One region of the Margalitia sp. FSL K6-0131 genome, then DNA from elsewhere that is predicted to be linked to it. Evidence: riboswitches for the same ligand, from Rfam matches in the RefSeq annotation. Region 1 holds a riboswitch; each other region holds the start of a gene.
The links. A riboswitch is a leader RNA that binds a small molecule or an ion and turns the genes downstream of it on or off. The one in region 1 is predicted to bind cyclic di-GMP.
Positions count from the first base shown of each region.

Region 1 (4,292 bases):
CTATTGATTGGTCAGGACCCTTCTAATATTGAAATTTTCATTAAGCAAATAGAGCTTCAAATGAAAATGAATAAACAAAATAAGCTATTTGCTTTATTCGAAGAAGTATTTGTGTCAAAGGATAAAGATTTCAAGGATTATTTAAAGCAAACCCAATTGAACACGCTCAGTTGGACTTTTCATCGTTTCGTTGATATTTATGGTGAAAGTAAGAAACCATATTTATTGGATTGCACGATCCTATTTACAGGAATGCTTCATCATCAGTTTCATTTTTTCTTCCAGCAAAAAGAAACGGAACTCACCGTTCATCAAGTTATTCGCTATTGTATAAACCGTCTTTCCACCATTGTAGAAGATGTATCCTGCAATCACGATCAATTATATAACCCCAATCTTATTAAAGATTGGTTTCCAACGTATGAAAATGAAGAACAAAAACTACTTAAAAAAAGATTGGTTCAGTCTATTTGTTTTTTAAAAAATATGATTCGGAAAGAGCACCAAAATGAAAAACATCAATTGAAATGGATGGAACTATTGGATTTTCTTCAAGACGAACTGCTCCAATCCAAACAGCCGCGCATATACCTTGTGGAAAGTGCACTGGATTCGTTAGCGAAGAACAATAATAAACAGATTCAAGAGGAACTGAAAACCTTAACTGAATTAATACATGATTGGAACGAAAACAAAGTCAAATAATCCTTTGATAGAATCATCATTATGATAAAAAGCAGCCCAAGTTGTAATCATACCGGCTGCTTTTCTCCATTTTTTATCTTGCGAAAACGGGTTTCCGATTATTTTTATCTTGGTACATTTTTTGATCTGCATGAGTGTAAATAGTTCCTCCATTTTGCCAATGGAGGAAGCTTCAAAAGCATAGCCAATCGACATTTTCATCATAAAATGGGGATGCTTTTCATTATATTCCATAACTTCCTTCTTTATTTGCTCGGATAAATGTTGTAACGATAATTCATTTGTTTTTATTACCAGGAAAGCAAATTCATCCCCGCCTATTCTTATAACCATACTATTTTCATTTGAAAACTGATTAAGCAGTTTGGATGTTTGAATAATCAATTTATCCCCCATCTGATGACCAAAATTATCATTCATCCATTTCAATTCATCTAAATCACATAGTACAATCCCAACAGATTCATCGAGATCCTCATTATATAATTTTTTTTGTTTTTCAAAAAAAGCTCGGTTATATATTCCTGTTAACGGATCATGTTCTACCTTATATTCTAGCTCCTTTTGTGCCATCATTTTTTCATCGATATTCCGGATGATTCCATGTAACGCAACGATTTCGCCATTTTCATATATAGGTGTGGCAAATTCTTCGAACCATTTGTAATCACCGTGCACGTCTCTCCATCGCACAATGATTGGTTTATTATAATCCATTTTCCCTGCTATTTTTTTCTCTACAAGATGATAATCATCGGGATGGACAATTTCAAAGGTGATATATGGATTTTTCAAACTATCTTTAGAAAGATTAGGGCGCAGAATTTCATCTATTGCAGGACTTAGATACCGATATTTAAACTGTGGTTTGATTTCACAATAATAAATAATGTCCTTCGAACTCTCCACAAGCTGATAAATTCTTTTTTCATTTTTCGTTCTTTCATTATATCCCTTCCATACTATTCTCTTAATAGGTTCAGAATATATTACTCCTATTATAAGTCCAAGAATTCCTAAACAGAAGCCAAGCATGGTTTCTCCCCCCAAATGTTTAAGAATAAAAACAATTTCTCTAGCCGCTATGTGCAGTAGCTAGACGTAGATAATAGTTTTAAAAAGTTATCCATATATCAACACTTATAGTTAAAAAACAGAAAAAGAGGCAGTCCGAAAACGAAACTACCCCTTAAAGTATTTTCTAATTTTTCGGTAACCCGGCTACCATAGATCATCCTTAGGTCCGTGGCTTTGCGTCCTTACTTTTCAATAAGTTTGCCTTTGTCAAAATATCGTTATGATTTTATTAATTTATTTTCATTATAAGCTTTATGGGTACAATTATCAATTTTTTTACCAATAAAATACACTTAACAGAAACTTTCGAACTATTCGTCATGTTCTTTACAAAAAATGTATTATTTTTTAAAAATTGCAGAGTATATAAATAGTCTTTTAGGAAAGGAGATGAAAGCAATGTTAAAAAAAATGAAGGCAATCCTAATTGTTCCTCTATTCGTGCTCCTTGTAGGGCTACCTGTACATGCCGAACCAACGCCTAACACGGATCAACATAAACAGGTTGTAAAGCTAACAAAACAACAAAAAGCAGAGTTAACGAAATTACATCTTGATATATTAACGAAGAAAAAACAGCTTATCATGAAATATGTTGAATATGGTGTACTTCCAAAGGAAAAAGGCGATAAAATCCTTGAAAGATTAAATGAGCATTATCAGGAAATAAAAGAACACGGATCTGATATGCATTGGGGTAAAATGCATCATCACCACCAATCTCATCATCAACACAATGAATAATTGACAGTGCCTTACATAAAAAAACCAATGAAACGCAAAAGTTTCATTGGTTTTTTGTTTTCCAGACATAAATGACGCAATGTCGAAAATTTGTCGAATGATATTTAATTTTATCCTTTATTGCCGATATAAAAAGAGAAAGGAACTGAACTTAAATATTAACTATTTTCAAATGACTAGGAAGGGACCGCGCAGATGAAATCTATTAAATCAAAAATTATTAGCACCACTTTGCTTATGTTGGCTATTCCTGCATTAATTATTGGTCTTGTGGGCTATAATCAAGCAAAGCAACATCTAACTGAATTGGGCCAAACCAATATGAAAAATGGTGTAAAAATGGCCATTCAAATGATAAATGGATTAAATGATGAAGTTTTAAAAGGCCATTTATCGATCGATGAGGCACAAGAAAAAGTAAAAACCGCTCTTATCGGTCCTAAAAATACAGATGGAACCAGAACGAATACAAACAAAATAGATCTTGGAAAAAACGGTTATTTTTTTGTTTTAGATGAAAAAGGTACGGAGCTGGCACATCCTTCGCTAGAAGGAAAAAATGTTTGGAATTTAAAAGATCAAAACGGTTATTACTATATTCATGACATAGTAAAGAAGGCAAAAGCTGGCGGAGGCTTTACTACCTATGACTGGCCGCTGCCAAATAATGAAAAGCAAATTGCTCAAAAAACCACTTATAGTGAAGTGGATCCAAATTGGGGATGGGTCATTTCCGCAGGCACTTATTCCACTGACTTCAACAAACCTGCGAATTCTATTCTTTATGTATTAATTATTACATTAGCTATCACTTTAATTGCTGGCAGTATTATTACTTATTTATTTTCAAAGCATTTGGCTTCTCCAATTAAGAAGCTTACCCTGCAAATGGGAGAGCTGGCTAGCGGAAATCTTGCAATCGATGACACGAATTCAAAAAGAAAAGATGAAATTGGTCAATTAATGAACTCTATGAACTATATGAAAGAAAAACTTCGTAACATGATTCTCAGTATTACAAAGGTCTCTGATCATGTTACAAGCCAAAGTGAAGAACTGACTCAATATGCAGATGAAGTAGGAATCGGTACAACACAAATTGCCACCACGATGCAAGAACTCTCTAATGGTGCGGAAGAACAAGCTAATTCGGCAACTACACTATTAGAAAAAATGAGTGACTTCTCCGAAACGATCATGCAAGTTGCTATACAAGGTGAAAGTGTCAAGGAAAGCTCCGGTCAAATGCTGAGAATGACCGAACAAGGCGGACAGGATATGCAGCAATCTGTTCAGCAAATGCATGTGATCGATGAGCGGATCAAGCAATCGTTAGAAATGGTAAAAGGATTAGATCATAAGACAAGTCAAATTACGGATTTAGTAAAAGTCATTAAAGATATTTCTGAACAAACGAATCTATTATCTTTAAATGCAGCAATAGAAGCGGCTCGAGCTGGCGAGCATGGAAAAGGCTTTGCAGTCGTTGCGGATGAGGTAAGAAAATTGGCTGATCAAGTTACACAATCGATCACGAATATTACCTCCATTGTTACCGATATTCAAAATGAATCCAAACAAGTAGTGGACACTCTTGAAGATGGTTATCAGTTAGTAGCAGACGGAACAAAACAAATTAACGTTACCGGAACAACCTTTAAAAACCTTAAAGACACAATTGAAAATGCCGGAAACCTAGTAGAGAATATGGCCGCCGCAATGTTCAATGTGTTGGATAACACAAAAGAAATCAATGAATCAATCGA
Region 1 is NZ_JBBOZS010000001.1:1,473,824-1,478,115, reverse strand. Features, by position in the region: gene NSQ59_RS06985 (TetR/AcrR family transcriptional regulator) at 1-705, shown strand, start outside; gene NSQ59_RS06980 (sensor domain-containing diguanylate cyclase) at 670-1,740, opposite strand; cyclic di-GMP riboswitch class I at 1,914-1,995, opposite strand; gene NSQ59_RS06975 (DUF2680 domain-containing protein) at 2,182-2,526, shown strand; gene NSQ59_RS06970 (methyl-accepting chemotaxis protein) at 2,722-4,292, shown strand, end outside.

Region 2 (4,292 bases), 3.1 Mb from region 1:
CTATACTTGGTTTGATAAACTAACTCACGTTTAAGAATACCGTGAAACGATTCAATGCAAGCATTGTCATAACAGTTTCCTTTACGGCTCATACTACCAATCATATGATACTTTTTTAATAGTTTCTGATACTCAGAGGAAGCATATTGAACACCTCTGTCTGAGTGATGAATGACGCCTTTTCCCGGCTTTTGACGCTTGTAAGCCATTTTTAATGCAGAGATAACCAATTCCTTTGTCATAGTTTTGCCCATAGCCCAACCTACTATTTTACGAGAATATAAGTCCATTACGGTCGCCAAATACAACCAGCCCTCATTGGTCGGTATATAAGTGATATCCGTTACCCAAAATTGGTTTGGTTTGCTTGCTTTAAACTGTCGATCTAGGACGTTTTCACTTACTGGATGTTTATGTTTTGAATTGGTCGTAGCCTTGTATTTCTTGACTGTACAAGACTTCCATTGGTTCTTCGTCATAATACGGGAAACCGTACGCTCACTTACCTTCATGCCACGTTTATTAAGGGTTTTAGTAATTTTCACGCTGCCGTAACGTTGTTTAAATTCTAAATGGGTCTTCAGAATTTTTTGTGCTAATTTCTCGTGCTTTTTCTGCCGGTTACTTTTTGGTCGGTTTAACCATTTGAAGTAACCACTCTTGGATACTCCCAGGACTTTGCACATCTTCTCCACTCGGAATTGGGAGCGATTCTTATGAATAAATTCATATTTTACCGAGGGCTTTTCGCGAAGTAGTGCATCGCCTTTTTTAAGATTTCATTTTCCTCCTTTAAATCGCGCATTTCTTTCTGAAGAGCTTTTAAAGCAGCACCTTCCGAGGAGAAAGATTGTACAGCCTTGATTTCCGGTTGTTGACCATACTTTTTCATCCAACCATGTAATGTATTTTCGTTTACACCAACTTCTCTCGCCACTTGAGCTACAGATTTATGGTTTTCGCTAATATACTTTACAGTTTCAATTTTAAAAGACTCTTCGTATCGTTTACCATTACCTTTTGCCATACGGACACACCTCATTATAATTGATATATTTATTATAACAATCTGTGTCCACTTTTTAGTCTAGCATCAAATTTCCTTTTTTATTTTAATAAATGTATTAGTATATGTTTTATAGCTTTTATAGAAAGCTACAATAACTTATTGCATTGAATTCCTAACACGGTTTTCTTTCATGGTAACTTACGATTCTGATCATTAACGATTCCTCTTTGGTCATTTAAGTTAGCCACCTATATTTTATCAAAGGCTCTTTACATATACTATAGTACCTTTGAGAAGAAAACTTGAAAAACATCCTAATCTTTTTAAGTAGAGTGCCCCGAATCGAATCACATATTAGGATTGAAAAGAACTCGTGTATTTTATGTTATCAGAGAAAAAATGGATTATTAAGTTAGTTATGGGGGGATCCAGTCCACTAATATAATGAACGAATGAGGTTCAAGATGAAAAAAGCTCCTCCAGATGGAAAAGCAATGGTTGGTTATGGAGAACTTAGCTATAAATAAGAGCTAAATTCTTCCTTTCATTTTTTTCAGCGTTATGGCAGAAGCAGTATGATCATCACGAGTTCAGTAAATGGATAAAGATTTTCACAATGAACTGCCTTTTAGATTAAATAACTTATAAGACCAATATCAACTTCAGGAACGGAGAAAGTTATCGTCTATAAGTATTTGAAATAACAAGAGGGTCTATAACTTTTACAAGGCTGTATACCAATTATATTATTTTCGCTCTTTGTATTGATCGATTCCATATAAAATATATTGTAGATAACTTATGGGACTCGAATTGCGATTTTTAATAATTTCGAGCATCTCTAAAAGTTCAAGAATTTGTCTCCTCGGTAAATTAGTAAGAATATAATCGACAATTTGATCCCCTGACATCTCAACTTCCAGCTTCTGGTTTACTAAAAAGGTCAAACTATTTGCCGGAAAAATATATGAATATAAATGCTCTTTTATTTGATTATAGCTATATCTATCTGACTTCTGGTTTACGTCTATTGCCATCTTTAATAAAATCCTTCTTTCTTTAAACAATTTTCTCTAAGATAGAGAAACAAATGGAAAAAATGTCTTGGTCAGACAATTTGACTTTGTGGTTTTCTTCACAAAAATCCAGGACAAGACGAGCAGACAGTGGGGAGTAGACCGCATAAAGGAGGAATTCCGAAATCATAATAGGAATACTTAATAAGACAAGATTTCAAAATCTTTTTCATATTATTATCAATAAACTTTCGGTAACCCGGCGATCATCATTCTTCCGAACCTTAGACCCGTGGCTTTGCGTCCCCATTTTTCAAAAGGTTTGCTATTATCGTTGTTTTTACCTTTTAAACATATCATTTTTCGGTTACTTATATCAATCATTTTTCAGCAAAAAAAGAGAGAATTCGACACTTAGATGAAACTATCTATTGAGGCTATGCGATGAAAAAAATTAAAGACAAGGAGACACCTTGTCTTATTCCACCTTGATTTGAAAAAAGGTCGTTAACGACTCATTTGGTTTTAAATACACCAATTCTTCTTTTTGATTCATTTCATATGTTTTTGCCATCCATGGTTCAACACAAACAAATTCCTTCCCATGTTCTGTCCAACAGACAATATAGTTAAATTCCTTGCCATATTCTAATGAAACTAGTTTATTTGTTTCCTCAAGTTTAAATTGGACTTCGTTTTTCACAGTGTCCAGTAACATCAACGATTCTTTTTTATCAGATAAGTCGATGATCCCTTTAAATATTTTCTCTTGATTGTCATTATAATCAAGATATGTTTTGGCGTCAGATTCTATGGTTAATACCTTTTTCGACGTTTTAAAATATGGATGGAATCCGGCATAAAATGGCATTTCTAATTCGGATAAATTTTTATAATCCTGTTCTATATAAAGAGTATTCTCTTTTAAGATATATTTAAAAACAACCTCAAAATCAAATGGATAAGATTTTCTTGTTTCTTCATTACTTTCTAATCTTAAAGTAATCGATAACTCCCCTTCTGTAGAAGTCTTTACTACTTCCCAAGGCATATTTCTCGCAAAACCATGATTTTTCATTTTATAGGTATTTCCTTGAAGTTCGTATTCACCTTTTTGCAATTGTCCGCTTATGGGGAATAAAATTGGAATTCCTCCTCTAATGTTTGCTTCTCTATCTAACAGAGTTTCCCTATTTAAATAAAGAATTTCGGTGCCGCTGATCCCGAATTCTGTGATTATTCCACCGCGTTCCGGTACAACTTTTATGTATGAATCTCCATCTCTTAATTCGTATATTTTTAAACCTTCGTCCATTAGTTCTTGAATTGAATACATTGCACCTGTCTCCTTTTTGCTTCTATATCATTGTTGTTGCTTCCACCCACTATTATGGCATATATTATTAAAAGATTGCATTTGTGCGGAGGGAGACTTATATGAAAAATAAAAAAAAGCAAATCATATTTTTTCTTATATCCATCCTATTTATTTTAGGAGGTTTATTTACCGGGATTTATTGGATGACACATATTGACCAATTTAAGAAAAATGGCATGATTGAACGTAGTACTATTACTTATACTAAAAGTGTTATATAAAGGGAATAGGATTGCTTTTCTTTGGTTTAGTAAGGGGTAACGAGTGGGGAATTTCCGTGCTTTGTTACCGCTTTTGCGTTCTGAATTTGATTGTGGCACAATTATTCATCATCTATTGTTACCTGTTTCATGCTTTAGCACCTTCCATGGGAATATTCAGCCGTTCATTGTTACCATTTTTCCGTTTTATTCTCCTCTTCGGGCACATTCAACCGTTGATCGTTACCGTTTTCCCAGTCCGGCATTGTGTTCAGGCACGATTCTCCTTCTACCGGATTCCCGCTCTGACCTCATAAAAAAGCACGATTAAACGTCCATTTTCAATTAGCGGTAATAAACCTTATCCATTTTTGTCATCTTTCTTTAATATTGGCATCTAATGATAATATACACTCTTTAAAGGTGGTGACTAATATGTGGATTTATATTGTTCTTGCATTTGTCATTATCCTACCCATCATTTTCTTTAGAGTAACTTCAAATACGACAAAACAGATCAATAAAGATATTGAAAAAAATCCTTTTGACCAGCGGAATAACCCTCCGCCACCTCCACCAGGACCGGGAATATTCTAACTTCAGCACCGTTTTTGGTGCATTTTTTGATTCAATTGTGACAATTTTGTTTCTCATCTAATTCTAATTTATTTTTCATTAATTTTTAGGTT
Region 2 is NZ_JBBOZS010000001.1:4,578,824-4,583,115, forward strand. Features, by position in the region: one part of gene NSQ59_RS22440 (IS3 family transposase) at 1-766, opposite strand, end outside; one part of gene NSQ59_RS22440 (IS3 family transposase) at 766-1,027, opposite strand; gene NSQ59_RS22445 (hypothetical protein) at 1,756-2,046, opposite strand; cyclic di-GMP riboswitch class I at 2,276-2,362, opposite strand; gene NSQ59_RS22450 (aldose epimerase family protein) at 2,504-3,361, opposite strand; gene NSQ59_RS22455 (hypothetical protein) at 3,463-3,624, shown strand.
Region 2: linked by a shared signal. The riboswitch ahead of NSQ59_RS22445 (hypothetical protein) and the one ahead of NSQ59_RS06980 (sensor domain-containing diguanylate cyclase) in region 1 are both predicted to bind cyclic di-GMP.

Region 3 (4,292 bases), 2.7 Mb from region 1:
AAACGTTTCATGGAAGATTATCAAAAACGACACGGAAAAGAAATCCGAGATGGAGAGTTATTGCACCTATTCATGTTAGGAGTAATTGCGGAACATGACCGGCACGAAATTATTCAACAATTAGGAAATAGTTTGATTACAAAAGCAAAAACACAAGGGTTGAAGGCTATTTTAGCGGAAGCGACAAATCCGAAGTCTATACGTGTAATGGAAAAATATCATAATATACAAAAATATATAGATTTAGATGGAAATTATATTGTTCATAAATATCAGGAAAATAGTAAATTGAATGGTATTCCTGAAAATGTAGCGGATGGAACATATATTCTATTAAAAGAGCTTTAAAATAATGATCAATAATTAAAAGGAGTTAGGGGATTTATATATCATGGAAGCTATTTTGCTAGGTATTATTGTTATTTTATTGGTGGTATCAGTCTATTTTGCTTACCGGTATTATTCAATAAAACGTCATCAAATTAATAAAGAGATAATAAATGGAATGAAAGAAGTAGCAGCAGGTAATATCATAAATAAAGTGAATGAAAGAAGTTCTGATCATACTGTATTTAATCAATTAATTGAGTTTTTCAGCCGAGTTAGGGAAACGTTTTTTTCCTTTTCAAAAAATGTCAATGATATAGGAGAAAATCTCGCTGAAACGGGTGAATATGCTTCTGAGAAAGCCGATATTGTAAGAGCGGCAATTGATGAGGTAGGCAGAGGCTTACAGAAACAATTAGTCGCCACAGAAGAAAGCGCCGCATCTATGGAAGAAATGGCACAGGCTATCGAAGATCTATCAGTGAGATCCAATCAAATTTCAGAACAATCGAATACTACCTTAGCATTGACGCAAGATGGAAACGAGAAGCTAAAGAATTCCTTAGAAAAGATGGAGCAATTTAATCAAACGATAAATACAACATCTGATGCAATAAATAAACTCGGAGAAAAATCTCACGAAATCGGCACTATTGTAAAAGTGATTACAGGGATTTCAGAACAAATTAATTTATTAGCATTGAATGCAGCAATAGAAGCTGCCCGTGCGGGGGAACATGGTAAAGGATTTGCGGTTGTTGCGGATGAGGTTCGAAAATTGGCCGAACAATCACGCCAGTCTTCTTCTGAAGTATCAAATATTGTAAAGAATATACAAGAAGAAACGGAAATAGTTGTCGAGTCCATGCAACAGGGAACAGAAGAATTTAAAGAAACAAATTCGACTATTGTCGAGGTTGGAGCCATGTTCGAAAAGATACTATCTACTACAAAGATCATTGCTGAAAATAATGAAAATACTTCCGCAAGTACAGAAGAATTATCTTCTGCTACTCAGCAGATAATGACAGCAATTGTGGAGATAGCTTCTATTTCTCGGGAATCTGTTGAAATGTTTGAGGAACTAATTGAAATTAGTGATGATGAACTACATACAATGGAAAAACTTGTAGAGGAAGCAAAAGATCTTGTAGAGTTAAAAAATGATGTAAACAAATTACTTGTATGGAGTAATGGTGTTGAAACTGCTGAAGCTTAAGTGAGACAAGATGGTGAAAATAAGGTCAGTGCAGCAATATAAAGATTTTCACCTTGCTGGCTGATAAGTATATGTTGCTTCTCAGAGGTTTATCCAACTTGTGGGAAGCTTCTTTTTTATGCGTGGGCATGAACGGATATAAAGTGCAAAAGGAGCAAGTTGTTTTATTTTGAAACAAGCAAATGTGACCACAGAAATTATATTAGGAAAATTTTATCTTTTATCAGGATAATAATAATGGTAAAATAATACTATTAAAAAATGCGTTTACACCAGCAATTTCATATTAGTAACTTTTTCAGGGTAAAAAATCATTAGTATTTTGTTTTATTCCTTCGACAATAGCAAACCCATTGAAAGATGGGGACGCAAAGCTACGGGCCTAAAGGAAGATTTCTATGGCAGCCGGGTTGCCGAAAAGGTTGGATATCTATTTATGGAAGCAATGTTTTGCTTTTTTATGTCCACCTGTGTGGGCTTTTTTTGTCGATTTTTATGAAAAATGAGAAGGAATGGTATTCAAAAGGAAAGGGAATAGAATGTCACAACAAGAACAATGGAAATCAAAAATAGGCTTCGTTTTAGCAGCAGCTGGATCAGCGATAGGTTTGGGAGCAATCTGGAAATTCCCTTATGTCGCGGGAACAGGTGGTGGAGGAGCTTTCCTTTTAATATTTTTAGCTTTTACACTAGTCTTAGGGATGCCCTTATTACTAGGAGAATTTATGATTGGGAGAATGGGTCAAAGTGATCCGATTCAAACATATGGCAAACTTGCATCCAATAAGAAGTGGAACTTTATAGGGAAAATCGGTGTTTTTACATGCTTTGTCCTTCTATCGTTCTATAGTGTCGTAGGTGGCTGGATCATTCTGTACATTATGAAAATTTTGAGCGGCGGGTTAGCTGGGTTGACTCAGAATCAGTATGGGCAGTTATTTGGTGAAATTATTTCTAACCCGTATGCCACCATTGCGGCACAGCTTGTATTTATGATCATCACCCTTCTTGTCGTTGCCCAAGGGGTTCAAAAAGGAATTGAATTAGCAAGTAAAGTCATGATGCCGGCATTACTTCTTTTATTTATTATTTTAGTCATTCGTTCTTTGAGCCTGGATGGGGCAATCGAGGGTGTGAAATTTTTACTAGTACCAGATTTTTCGAAGCTTACATCTGAAAGTATTTTATTTGCCCTGAGACAAGCATTTTTTACACTGTCATTGGGTGTTTCTGTCATGCTTACATATGCTTCTTATTTACCAAAGACGCAAAATCTTCCGCAATCGGCTATTTCTATTATTTTATTAAATATTGTCATTGCTATATTAGCGGGCTTAGCTATTTTCCCAGGAGTTTTTGCCTTTGGACTTAAACCAAACGCAGGGCCGGTCTTAATATTCTCTGTTTTACCGGCAGTATTTGATCATATGCCTTTTGGGATGATTTTCTTTTTGGCCTTTTTACTATTATTCTTATTCGCTGCTTTAACTTCTGCTTTCTCAATGATTGAAATTATAGTGGCGTCTGTTACGAAGAATGATTCGAGGAAGCGCAAGAAAGCCACTTGGGTGATTGGAATTCTTATTTTTATCGTTGGCATCCCAGCCTGTCTTTCTTATGGTGTGCTGGCAGATGTCCAACTCTTTCATAAGACGATCTTTGACTTGATGGATTATGCAGTCAGCAATATTTTGATGCCTTTAGGTGCATTATTCATCGCGATTTTTGTATCCTGGAAAATTTCAAAACAAGATTTGTTTGCCGAATTAAAACAAGGATCGAATATAGGATACGTATTCTTTTCAATCTGTTATTTTCTCTTAAAATATATTGTTCCAATTGCCATCATCGTCGTTTTTTTAGATGCAGCAGGATTATCCGATTGGATTCTACATTTGTTTAAATAAACTACTGCCAGTAAAAACATCAGGGGGGTAAAACAATGAAGGAAATACAAAAATTATTTCCTAGTATGGACGGAAATGACTTTCAAAGAGAGGAATTATTGTCGTACTTTAAGACGATTTTGACAAAAATAGATGAATTAAAGGATCCTAACAAATTAACGCTGGGAGAAATGCCCGAGTACACAGCGGATTACTATAATCGTGTCATTCAAAACGCTGATGTTCCGGTTAGAGGTGTGGCGATGGAGGAAGTGATTCAAAAGCTTCTAAAATTGGTAGAAGGACACCGGTACGTCAATCGAAATTATGTAGCCAATGCGGCGCCGCTTCCGAATATTGCCAGTATCATCGGGAACTTAGTAATGGTGCTGGTCAATGGGAACAATCTTTGGGATGTAGAAGGCCAAGCAGCTGCTACAGCAGAAATCGAAGTAACTAGTATGCTATCCAAACTGATTGGATATGATGAAAGCATCAGTGCAGGATATACAACTTGGGGAGGACAAGGGGCTGTCTTTAACTCTTTACGTCTTGCCATTGCCCGTTACGCGCCGTTCTCTAATCAACATGGTGTACCGCGAAATCTCTATTGCTTCTGTTCCGAGCTATCCCACTACAGTCTGTATAAATCGGTAGAGGCAACTGGGATTGGTGTAGAAAATATGATTCGCGTGAAAGCGAATGCTGATCATTCTATGAATCTAGAAGATTTAAAAGAAAAAATGGAGCATGTTATTGCCAAAGGCGGCGTTCCTCTTTATGTCCTTGCCACAATGGGAACTACGGATACATTTGGGATTGATGACCTTGAGGGAATCAAGAGGATAGCGGAAGAATTG
Region 3 is NZ_JBBOZS010000001.1:4,130,230-4,134,521, reverse strand. Features, by position in the region: gene NSQ59_RS20215 (hypothetical protein) at 1-348, shown strand, start outside; gene NSQ59_RS20210 (methyl-accepting chemotaxis protein) at 392-1,546, shown strand; cyclic di-GMP riboswitch class I at 1,880-1,964, shown strand; gene NSQ59_RS20205 (sodium-dependent transporter) at 2,086-3,453, shown strand; gene NSQ59_RS20200 (pyridoxal phosphate-dependent decarboxylase family protein) at 3,489-4,292, shown strand, end outside.
Region 3: linked by a shared signal. The riboswitch ahead of NSQ59_RS20205 (sodium-dependent transporter) and the one ahead of NSQ59_RS06980 (sensor domain-containing diguanylate cyclase) in region 1 are both predicted to bind cyclic di-GMP.